DNA from 3 places in the Mesorhizobium sp. P2_B11 genome. Region 1 is predicted to be linked to each of the others. Evidence: predicted binding sites of a transcription regulator. Region 1 holds the regulator's gene; each other region holds the start of a gene.
What was found. The regulator PhoB, encoded in region 1, activates phosphate uptake and scavenging genes when phosphate is short. The targets are predictions, from matches to a motif close to TGTCATNNANCTGTCAT.

Region 2: AC1DYJ_RS25440 (acid phosphatase) is a predicted target of PhoB. The motif match lies at 1,741-1,757, and genes of this name have one in related genera.
Region 3: AC1DYJ_RS27440 (DUF1045 domain-containing protein) is a predicted target of PhoB. The motif match lies at 1,793-1,809, and genes of this name have one in related genera.

The regions. Positions count from the first base shown of each region.
Region 1 covers NZ_JBFUDF010000002.1:698,023-701,833, forward strand. Annotated here, with positions in the region: gene pstA (phosphate ABC transporter permease PstA) at 1-244, shown strand, start outside; gene pstB (phosphate ABC transporter ATP-binding protein PstB) at 262-1,086, shown strand; gene phoU (phosphate signaling complex protein PhoU) at 1,128-1,832, shown strand; gene phoB (phosphate regulon transcriptional regulator PhoB) at 1,849-2,538, shown strand; gene AC1DYJ_RS07795 (ROK family protein) at 2,563-3,798, opposite strand.
Region 2 covers NZ_JBFUDF010000008.1:127,888-131,698, forward strand. Annotated here, with positions in the region: gene AC1DYJ_RS25430 (cytochrome b) at 1-780, shown strand, start outside; gene AC1DYJ_RS25435 (cytochrome c1) at 804-1,676, shown strand; gene AC1DYJ_RS25440 (acid phosphatase) at 1,802-2,497, shown strand; gene AC1DYJ_RS25445 (alpha-hydroxy acid oxidase) at 2,663-3,808, shown strand.
Region 3 covers NZ_JBFUDF010000009.1:121,247-125,057, reverse strand. Annotated here, with positions in the region: gene AC1DYJ_RS27445 (alpha-D-ribose 1-methylphosphonate 5-triphosphate diphosphatase) at 1-1,013, opposite strand, end outside; gene AC1DYJ_RS27440 (DUF1045 domain-containing protein) at 1,047-1,754, opposite strand; gene iolB (5-deoxy-glucuronate isomerase) at 1,906-2,718, opposite strand; gene AC1DYJ_RS27430 (DUF3329 domain-containing protein) at 2,724-2,954, opposite strand; gene iolE (myo-inosose-2 dehydratase) at 2,964-3,811, opposite strand, start outside.

The DNA.
Region 1 (3,811 bases):
GCGTGCGCTGGGCGAGACAGCACCGCTGCTTCTGATCGGCATGGTCGCCTTTGTCGCCGACTATCCGAAGACGCCTTTCGATCCGGCAACCGCACTGCCGGTGCAGATATACATGTGGGCAAACGAGGCCGAACGCGCTTTTGTCGAGCGCATGTCCGGCGCCATCATCATCCTGCTCGTCTTCCTCATGGCCATGAACATCACCGCGATCGTGCTTCGGCGCCGGTTCGAGCGGCGCTGGTAGAAAAAAGGCAATTTGGTATGAACATCATGACCGAACAGTCCCTTGAAAACGCAGTGGGCGACAAAATGAACGCCAAGTCGAACGAAGTCATCAAGATGCGCGGCGACAAGGTCGGCGTGTTCTATGGCGAGAAGCAGGCGCTGTTCGACGTCAATCTCGACGTCCGCCTCAATCAGGTGACGGCGCTGATCGGCCCGTCCGGCTGCGGCAAGTCGACCTTCCTGCGCTGCCTCAACCGCATGAACGACACCATCGATTCGGCGCGGGTGACCGGCAAGATCACGCTCGACGAGGACGACATCTACGACAAGAACATCGACGTCGTTGAGCTCAGGGCCCGCGTCGGCATGGTGTTTCAGAAGCCCAACCCGTTCCCGAAGTCGATCTACGAGAACGTGGCCTACGGCCCGCGCATCCATGGCCTGGCCAAGCGCAAGTCCGACATGGACCAGATCGTCGAATCCAGCCTGAAGAAGGCGGCGATCTGGAACGAGGTCAAGGACCGCCTGCAGGAGCCCGGCACAGGCCTGTCTGGCGGCCAGCAGCAGCGCCTGTGCATCGCGCGCGCCATTGCCGTGTCGCCGGAAGTGATCCTGATGGACGAGCCCTGCTCGGCGCTCGACCCGATCGCGACCGCCCGCGTCGAGGAGCTGATCGACGAACTGCGCCAGAACTACACCATCGTCATCGTCACCCACTCGATGCAGCAGGCGGCGCGCGTGTCGCAGCGCACGGCGATGTTCCATCTCGGCTACCTGGTCGAGGAGGGCGCCACCGACAAGATGTTCACCAATCCCGACGACAAGCGCACCCAGGACTACATCACCGGCCGCTTCGGCTGAGCCGTCCAGCGGTTGAATTTTCAGGCACGAGGACCAGGATCATGGGTGAACATACCGTCGCCTCCTTCGATGAAGAACTGGGGCAGATCAGCAAGCTGATCCGCGACATGGGCGATCTCGCCGGCTCGATGGTCAGCGGCTCGACCAAGGCGCTGCTCAATTCGGACAATGCGCTGGCGCAGCGTGTGGTTTCGGACGACGCCATCATGGACGCGCGCCAGCGTGAACTCGACGACCGCGCCATCACGCTGATCGCCAAGCGCCAGCCGATGGCCAACGATCTGCGTGCAGTGGTCGGCTCGATCCGCATGGCCGGCGACCTTGAGCGCATCGGCGACCTGGCCAAGAACATCGCCAAGCGCGTCGGTACCGTCGGTTTGAGCGTCACGCCGCGCGACCTCTCGCATTCCATCGATGCAATGGCGCAGCTGGTGCTGATCCAGGTGCAAGGGGTGGTCGAGGAATATGCTGCCGCGGATGCGGCTGCGCTGGCGAAGCTCAGGAATGACGACGAGCGCATCGACGTCAAATACACGTCGGTGTTTCGTGAACTCTTGACCTACATGATGGAAGACCCGCGCAACATCACCGCCTGCACGCATCTGCTGTTCTGCGCCAAGAATCTGGAGCGCATCGGCGATCATGTCACCAACATCGCTGAAAATGCGTATTATGTGCTAACCGGCCAGCAACTCCCCGCCAATCGCCCGAAGCAGGACGAGACGGCGATGGCCACGTCGGCCTGACAAGGGTGAACTGCTGATGATTGCGCCACGCATCATGGTCGTGGAGGACGAGGAGCCGCTGGGCGTGCTTCTCCGCTACAACCTCGAATCCGAAGGCTACCAGGTCGAAGTGGTGACGCGCGGCGACGAGGCCGAAATCCGGCTGCAGGAAAACGTCCCCGACCTGCTGGTGCTCGACTGGATGGTGCCGGCGGTGTCCGGCATCGAGCTCTGCCGGCGGCTCAGGATGCGGCCGGAAACCGAACGGCTGCCGATCATCATGCTGACCGCGCGCGGCGAGGAGAGCGACCGCGTGCGCGGCCTGTCCACCGGCGCCGACGATTATCTGGTCAAGCCGTTCTCGACGCCGGAATTCATGGCGCGCGTGAAGGCGCTGCTGCGCCGCGCCAAGCCGGAAGTCCTGTCCAGCGTGCTCAAGGTCGGCGACATTGTGCTCGACCGTGAATCGCACCGCGTCTACCGCAAGAAGAGCGAGATCCGGCTCGGGCCGACCGAATTCCGCCTGCTCGAATTCATGATGCGCCACCCCGGCCGGGTGTTCTCGCGCAGCCAGCTGCTCGACAATGTCTGGGGCGAGACGATCTATATCGACGAGCGCACGGTCGACGTTCATGTCGGGCGCCTGCGCAAGGCGGTCAACAATGGCCGCATGCCGGATGTCATCCGCACCATCCGCGGCGCCGGCTACGCTATCCGGGAAGATTAGGCGCGCCGCGCCGTCGCCGGCCTCTCAGGCGACGTGCTTGCCGGTCTTCGCCTGAATCCCCGGCGCAAAAATCTCCTGGTCGACGAAGCCGAGCGCGCGCATGGCGCAGCCTTCGCGGATCAGCGGCAGTTCGTTGGGCTCGGTGTCGAAGGAGATCGACTTCGAGTGCTGGCCGCCGGCGGTCTGGGCGATGGCCTCGCGCAATGCCGGCTCGATCAGATCGAAGGCGGCGGCGCTGACGCCGACCATGGCGACAGGGGCGGGATCGATCAGGGCAAACAGGCTGCCAAGGCCGAAGCCGAGCGCCTCGCCGGCCTTGCGATAGGCCTCGCGCTCCGGGCCATCCGTCTCGCGGGCGCGTGCGGCCAGCGCCCGCATATCGGCATCGCCGACATCGACCGGTTCGGCATCCTCGCTCATCATCTTGGCGCTGCGCCAGATGGCGTAATTGCCGGCATAGGCCTCGACGCAGCCGCGCCGCCCGCAGCGGCAGAGCGCGCCGCCGGGACGGTGGATCATGTGGCCGAACTCGCCGCCGGACGAATGGGTGCCGGTGAACAGCTCGCCCTTGAGCACCAGCCCCATGCCGATGCCGTGCGAGAGCAGGATGGCGATGAAATCGTCGCGGTAGCGCTCGGGTTGGCGCCATTGCAACGCCACCGCCATCATGTTGCAGTCGTTCTCCATGGTGGCCGGAATGCCGAACTCCGCTTCCAATATGTCGGCAAAGCCAATGTCGGTCAGCGGCGTGATCGGCGACCATAGCATGGCGCGCGCATGCGAATCGGTGATGCCCTGGATGCCCATGGCAATGCGCGCGACGCTCTGCACATCGAGGTCGGGATCCTCGAGCCGCCGGCGTACGATTGCCGTACATTCGCCGATCAGCTCGTCGCGCGGCATGGTCAGCGTGTCCAGCCGGCGCTGTTCCTCGGCGACCACCTGGCCGGCATAGTCGATGACGGTGACGGAGAGGAAGTTCAGCGACAGCACCACGGTCATCACCGCCGCTGCCTCCGGGTTGAGGCCAAGGCCGACCTGCGGCCTGCCGCGCTTCAGCGCGCCGGTCTCGCCGGGCTTGCTCTCGGCCAGGATGCCTTCCGCAATCAAATCCGAGGAGATAGCCGATATGGTCGAGTGGCTGAGACCGGTGGTCGCCGCAATCTCGGTCCGCGACGGCTGGCCGGCCCGGCGCACGGCCGAAATCACCATCGCACGGTTGCGACGGCGCAAATCGTCGTGGCGGATTCCAACCGACATCTTTTATCTTCCT
Region 2 (3,811 bases), on a different contig from region 1:
CCGACGCTCAACCGCTTCTTTGCGCTGCACTATCTGCTGCCGTTCATGATTGCCGGCGTCGTCGTGCTGCACGTCTGGGCGCTGCATGTGGTCGGCCAGTCGAACCCGACCGGCATCGAGGTCAAGTCGAAGACCGACACCGTCGCCTTCACCCCTTACGCGACCATCAAGGACGCGTTCGGCATGATCGTGTTCCTGTTCTTCTTCGCCTATTTCGTCTTCTACCTGCCGAATTTCCTCGGCCATCCCGACAATTACACGATCGCCAACCCGCTGAAGACGCCGGCCCATATCGTGCCGGAATGGTACTTCCTGCCGTTCTACGCGATCCTGCGCGCCATCACCTTCAACATCGGGCCGATCAACTCCAAGCTCGGTGGCGTGCTGTGCATGTTCGGCGCCATCGTGATGCTGTTCCTGGTGCCGTGGCTCGACACCTCGAAGGTACGCTCGGCGGTTTACCGGCCCTGGTACAAGCTGTTCTTCTGGCTGTTCGTGGCCGATGCCGTCCTGCTTGGCTGGCTGGGCTCGCAGCCGGCGGAAGGCGGTGGTCTGTTGACCCTCGTGATCGGTGAGGTCTCGGGCAACTACGTTGGCTACGCCCAAGCGGCGACACTGTTCTACTTTGCCTTCTTCCTCGTCATCCTGCCGGTGCTCGGCCTGATCGAAACGCCGCGCAGACTGCCGAATTCGATTACCGAGGCGGTGCTGGAGAAGAACAAGGGTGCCGGTGGGGGACATCCGGCCGGTGCAACCTCCGCGCCGGAAACCAAGGGCTGAGCGAGAATCTAAGGGGATTTGGCATGAAGAAGATTCTCACCTCGCTCGCCCTGCTCGGCCTGTTTGCCGGCGGCATCGGGTCCGTCGGCAGCGTGGCTATCGCCGCCGAAGAGGCACACAACGCGGCAGCGCCGACGCATTTCCCGATCGACGAGCCGAAGGAAATGGACTGGAGCTTCGCCGGTCCGTTCGGCACCTATGACAAGGCGCAGCTGCAGCGCGGCCTGAAGGTCTACAAGGAAGTCTGCTCGGCCTGCCATTCGATGAACCTCGTGTCGTTCCGCACGCTGGAAGGTCTTGGTTATTCGGAAGCGCAGGTGAAGTCCTTTGCCGCCGAATACACCATCCATGACGGCCCCAACGATGCCGGCGACATGTTCGACCGCCCGGGCAAGCCGTCCGACTATTTCCCGGCGCCGTTCGCCAATGAGGCGGCGGCCGCTGCCTCCAACGGTGGCGCTGCTCCGCCCGACATGTCGCTGCTGGCCAAGGCACGCGGCGTCGAGCGCGGCTTCCCGCGCTTCGTCTTCGACATCTTCACCCAGTACGCCCAGGGCGGCCCGGATTACATCCATTCGCTGCTGACCGGCTACGACGAGACGCCGCCGGCCGGCATGGTGATCCCCGAAGGCACCCACTACAATCCGTACTTCATGTCCGGCGTGTCGCTGAAGATGCCGAAGCCGCTGTCCGACGGCCAGGTCACCTATGATGACGGCTCGCCGCAGACCGTCGACCAGTATTCGCGCGACGTCTCCGCCTTCCTGATGTGGGCCGCCGAGCCGCATATGGAAGACCGCAAGAAGACCGGCTTTCGCGTGCTGGTGTTCCTGCTTCTGTTCGGGACGCTGATGTATCTGACCAAGCGCAAGGTATGGGAAGGCGTGGCGCACTAAGCGCCCACCAGCCAAGTCAAAAAAGGGCGCCGAGAGGCGCCCTTTTGCTTTTGCGGAGGCGGCGTGTCACACGGCCGTCACTGCCGCTGGCGATCCTGCGGCGCCCTCATCAAAGGATCGCACCCATGAAAAGATACGCATCGCTCGCGGCAGGACTGCTGCTGCTCGTCGTCGGCTCGGCCGCCCAGGCCGAAGACGCAAAACCCTTTATCACCAACAAGGATGTCGACCTGACGATGATCCTGCCGCCGCCGCCGGCCAACGATTCGGCTGAGACCAAGGCCGAGCTAGGCGCAGTGCTGATGCTGCAGGTGACGCGCACACCCGAAATGGAGGCCAGCGCCGTTGCCGACGCCGAGGAAGACGTCTGGCGCTTCACCAAGGTCATGGGGCCGAACTTCAACAAGGAAAAGCTGCCGAAATTCGCGGCCTTCTTCGATCGTGTGGTGGCCACCGAAGGCGCCGTCGTCGATCCGGCCAAGGATGTCTGGAAGCGGCCGCGCCCGCATCAGCTCAGCGACCTCGTCAAGCCGGTGGTCAAGCTGTCGAGCTCCGGCTCCTGGCCTTCGGGTCATGCCACGGTCGGCACCATGATGGGCATCATCCTGGCCGACATGGTTCCGGAAAAGCGCGCCGAGATCATGGCGCGTGCGGCCGAGTACGCCCACAACCGCGTGGTCGGCGGCATCCGCTACCCGTCCGATGTCGAGATGGGCAAGATTTCCGGCAGCGTCATTGCCGCCGTCCTGCTCAACCGCGACGACTTCAAGGCCGAGTATGATGTAGCCAAGGCCGAGCTGCGCTCCGACCTCGGCATATAAGCTATTCCCAACAATCGATTTTCGACGGGAAGGGGCGCCAGAGGCGCCCCTTTTTCGTTTATGGCTGTGGCCAAGAGGCAGTTCGGCAAATCGCCCGTTGGCACGGCGGCATCGGATTGATATTCGACGCAGCGAGCTTCTTGCGCCATGTATTGGAAATCGATGATGCGGCTACGCGACTGTCACAACTTTTCCGATTTCCGCCGCATGGCGCAGCAGCGGCTGCCGGGGCCGATCTTCAACTACATCGACGGCGCGGCGGACGACGAGGTCACCTATCGCCGCAACACCGAGAGTTTCGAGCGCTGCGACCTCGTTCCCAACGTGCTGCGCGGTGTCAGCGAGATCGACATGTCGGTGACGGTGATGGGCCAGAAGCTGGCGATGCCCGTCTATTGCTCGCCGACCGCCTTGCAGCGGCTGTTCCATCATCAGGGCGAGCGCGCTGTGGCCAAGGCTTCGGCCAAATTCGGCACCATGTTCGGCGTGTCCTCGCTCGGCACGGTCAGCCTCGAGGAMGCGCGCAGGATCAGCAGCAGCCCGCAGGTCTACCAGTTCTATTTCCACCGGGATCGCGGCCTCAACCGGGCGATGATGCAGCGGGCGAAGGCGGTTGGCGTCGAGGTGATGATGCTGACCGTCGACTCGATCACCGGCGGCAATCGAGAGCGCGACAAGCGCACCGGCTTTGCCATTCCCTTCAAGCTCAGCCTTGCCGGCATGCTGCAGTTCGCGCTCAAGCCCGGTTGGGCGATCAACTATTTCACCCATGAGGGGTTCAAGCTGCCGCAGCTCGACGAGCATGTCGACATGGGTGGCGGCACGATGTCGATCAGCCGCTACTTTACCGAGATGCTCGATCCGTCGATGACCTGGGACGATGTCGCCGAGATGGTCAGGCTTTGGGGAGGCCCGTTCTGCCTGAAGGGTGTCATGTCGGTGGAGGACGCCAGGCGCGCCGTCGAGATCGGCTGCAGCGGCATTGTGCTGTCGAACCATGGCGGCCGGCAGCTGGACGGCTCACGGGCGGCGTTCGACCAGTTGGCGGAGATCGTCGATGCCGTTGGCGACAGGATAGACGTCATCATGGATGGCGGCGTGCAGCGGGGCACGCATGTGCTGAAGGCGCTCTCGCTCGGCGCCAAGGCAGTCGGCGTCGGCCGCTACTATCTGTTTCCGCTGGCGGCTGCCGGCCAGCCCGGCGTCGAACGGGCGCTCGAGCAGATGCGGGTCGAGATCGAGCGCGGTATGAAGCTGATGGGCTGCAGTTCGATCGAACAATTGTCGCGCACGAATCTCCGTTTCAGGTAATCT
Region 3 (3,811 bases), on a different contig from region 1:
TCGGCCGGGTTCTTCGATACCATGGCGACCGCCTGCGGCAAGGAAATGCCTTCGACGACGTCGCCGAGGAAGAAGGCCGACTGGATCAGGCTGAACGGGATGTAGTCGGAGGACAGGATGTCGAGCAGCCCATCGCCGGCCAGTGTGCGGGCCGAGACATTGCCGGAGTGCGAGGAGCCGCGCATGACGTTGGGCGCGCCCATCAGCACACCCAGCCCAGCCTCTTTCGAAGCCTTGGCGGCTTCCAGCGTGGTCGGGAATTCGGCAACGCGCACGCCCTGTTCGATGGCTTCGTCGACATGGCCTGATGTGGCATCGTCATGGCTTGCCAGCACGATGCCGCGCTCGTTGCAGGCAGCCGAGATCGCCACCCGGTTCGGTCCCGAGTTCTTCGCCGATTCCGACATGCGCTTTTCGCAGAACAGCTTGAAGTCGCGGTCGGTCAGCTTCAGCTTGCGCTGGTAGTAATAGGCGTAGGTCTCGAGGTTGACGAACTGGCGCTGGCCCGGCGCGTGGTCCATCAGGGATGCCAGCTTGACCCGCTCGTCACCATCGAAATTGGCGAAGGCCTGCAGGCAATCCGGCGCGGAAACCTCGCATCGCAGATGAAGGAAGTGATCGGCCCGCAACCGGTCCTTCGCACCGCTGTCTTCGATGGCGTCGACCAGTTTGCGGATATCGTCGGAGGTCAGGTCGGCATCCTCGTCCATGCCGACGCGCAAGGCGTCGAGCACGGTGGTGATACCAGCGGTCGCCACCTGCGCGTCATGGGCGAGCACGGCGGCGATCGGGTTCCAGCGCACTTTCGGGCGCGGCGCATAGTGGCCTTCGAGATGGTCTGTATGCAGCTCGACCAGACCGGGGATGATGTAGTCGCCGCCCATATCCTCGCCACTCCGCCCGCTGCCGGCGTCGATGCCGGCGACCAGACCGTCGCGAAGCAGCAGCGAGCCCTCAACGATCTCGTCGGCAAGCACGATGCGGGCATTGGTCAAAACGGTCTCGGCGGTCATTTCAGGCAGTCCTTAGGTTTTCAGGCGAAGTGGTCAGGCGGTTTTTTTGGCCGCGCGGCGGCCGAGCGCATGATGGGAGAGCACCATGAATGGGGCTCCCGGTTCGGTTTCGACAAACAGTGTCAGCGCATCCACCAGTACCGGCTTTAGCAGCACCTCGGCGAACAGGCTGTCGATTGCTGCACGCAGACGTTGGCTTTCCTGTGGCCCGGCCCGTCCGGAAAGCGTCATGTGGAAGCGAAACGTCTCGAACACATAGGGATAGCCCCACTGGCAGAGATTACGGAACTCGGCGGGTTTGAGCGAATCCGGGCTGCGCCGCTCGATCTCGGCCTCGGTGAGCGGCGCGCGGAAACGGTCGAAACCAAGCACGACATCGTCGGCGAAACGGTTGAGCGGCGGCAGCGGGCCTTCCGGCACCAGGGCGAAGAAACCGTCGATCTGGCTGACGATGAGGCGCGGGACGGTGACGGTCGGCGTCGCTTCGGCAAACACGTCCAGGGCAGCACGTAGCGAGGCTTCCGTCTCGTTCGGGGCCAGCCGGAAAGGCGCCTTCAGCGTCGCATGAAAACCGTAGCGGCGCGCCGAAGCGGTGTGGAAGGCAACTTCCGCGGCCGACAGCTCGCCCACCGCCTCGACCGGCCGTGTGGCGGCGCCAAAGGGGTCACGTCCCAGCCAATTGGCGGCGATCCGCGCCAGCGTCTCGTCCTGCCTTGGGGTGAAGTAGATGGCATACCGCATCGAAAATCCTCGTCAGCACGCTGCCATAGGTGATTTCCATGACGGATTGACGAAGCTTATGCGGGTTTTCGATGGCGAATCGAGCCCACAGGTCCTTAGCCGACGATTTTTCCAAGCTGGACCAATAGGTTCAGCCGAAAATGAAGGCTGTTCAGGCCTTCATCAGCCATTCGTGCTCGGGCGCGTTGTGGAATTTCCACGTCCGCTTCGGCCCGGCCATGACGTTGAGATAATAGAGGTCGTAGCCGTGGCAGGCGGCGCAAGGGTGGTAGCCCTTGGGCACCAGCACGACATCGCCGTCCTCGATCGCCATCGCCTCGTCCAGTTCACGCGCGCCATTCTTGTCGGCATCGGTGTAAACGCGCTGGAAGGCAAAGCCCTGCGGCGGGTTGAGGCGATGATAGTAGGTTTCCTCGAGATAGGATTCGGCCGGCAGATTGTCCTGGTCGTGCTTGTGGGGCGGATAGCTCGACGTATGGCCGCCGGGCGTGATGACCTCGACCACCAGCAGCGAGTCGGCCGGCTTTCCCTCCGGCAATATGTTGGTGACGTAGCGCGTGTTGGTACCCTTGCCGCGCACTTCCTGGCCGAGATCGTCGGGCGCAATGACGCGGACGGCCAAGCCGCCGCCCAGGCCCGGCGCAGAGCAAACCGCGAGTTCCAGATCGGTGTCCGCGGTGACCGACCAGTCCGACCCCTCAGGGATATAGACCGACCATGGCTTGCCTTCGAAGGGCGACATGCGTTCGCCGAGCAGGCCGAGTTCCCGGCCGCCGGCTGTTGCGGCGCCCTTGCCGGTGACGAACACCAGGCAGATTTCGCGATCACCGGTCTTTCCCGAGGCGTTTTCGCCCGGCTTCAGCCGGTGCAGGTCGAAGCCGACATAGGTCCAGCCGGCGCTTTTGGGCGTGACATGAGCGACGCGGCCATGGCCCTTGTCGGCTTTGACGAGCAGTTTCGACATTGCGGTCATTCCTTCGGTTCAGCACCTGTCTTCGGCTCGACCGGAGGCTTCGCTTCCTCGGCCGGCTTGTAGAGATAGAAAAACTGCCAGACGGCGTAGGCGGCGAAGCCCAGCGCGATGACGCCCCAGAACGGTGTGCCGGAGGCAAATTCTATTCCCGCCCAGATCACGCAGACGGCAACGACCGCAACGCGCCGCCACAACGGCCGGAAGAACGGGTGCTCGTAATCCTTCATCGGATCGGCTCACGCATTGGGAAAGCCCTGCGTTTCCACCGTGTAGCCGGCGGCCGTCATCACCCGCATCAGCTCCTTGTGGCCGACCTGCGCCATCTTCAGCGGCGGGTTCTTCTTCGGGTCCTGCTCGGCCTCGACGACGAACCAGCCTTCATAGCCATGATCGGCGAAGCGCTGCACGATGGCGCCGAAATCCAGCGAACCGTCGCCCGGCACGGTGAAGGCGCCAAGCGCCACGGCGTCGAGGAAGGATTGTTTCGTGCGGTCGAGCCCGTCGATCACGGCCATGCGCACATCCTTCACATGGACATGGCTGATGCGCTTGTGGTGGTTGTCGATGGCGCGCAGCACGTCGCCGCCGGCAAAGGCGAGATGCCCGGCGTCGAGCAACAGCGGAATGCCGTCGCCGGAATGGCGCATGAAGGCATCGAGCTCCGGCTCGGTCTCGACCACGGCCGCCATGTGGTGGTGATAGGACAGCGGCATGCCCTGTTCGGCGCACCATTCGCCGAATTCGGTCAGACGACGGCCATAGGCCTTCATCTCGTCGCCGAACAATTTCGGCTTGGTGGCGAGCGGCTTGGAGCGGTCGCCCTGGATCGAACGGCCGACCTCGCCATAGACGATGCAAGGCGCGTTGACCGCCTTGAACAGGTCGATCATCGGCTGGATGCGGTCCTTGTTCTTGCCCATGTCCTCATCGACCAGCGTGCCGGAGAACCAGCCGCCGCATAGCGTGACGTCAGCCTTTTTCAGGATCGGCAGCATCACAGCGGGATCGTTGGGGAAACGCCGGCCCATTTCCATGCCGGTGAAGCCGGCCGAGCGCGACTGCGCCAAGCATTCCTCCAGCGAGA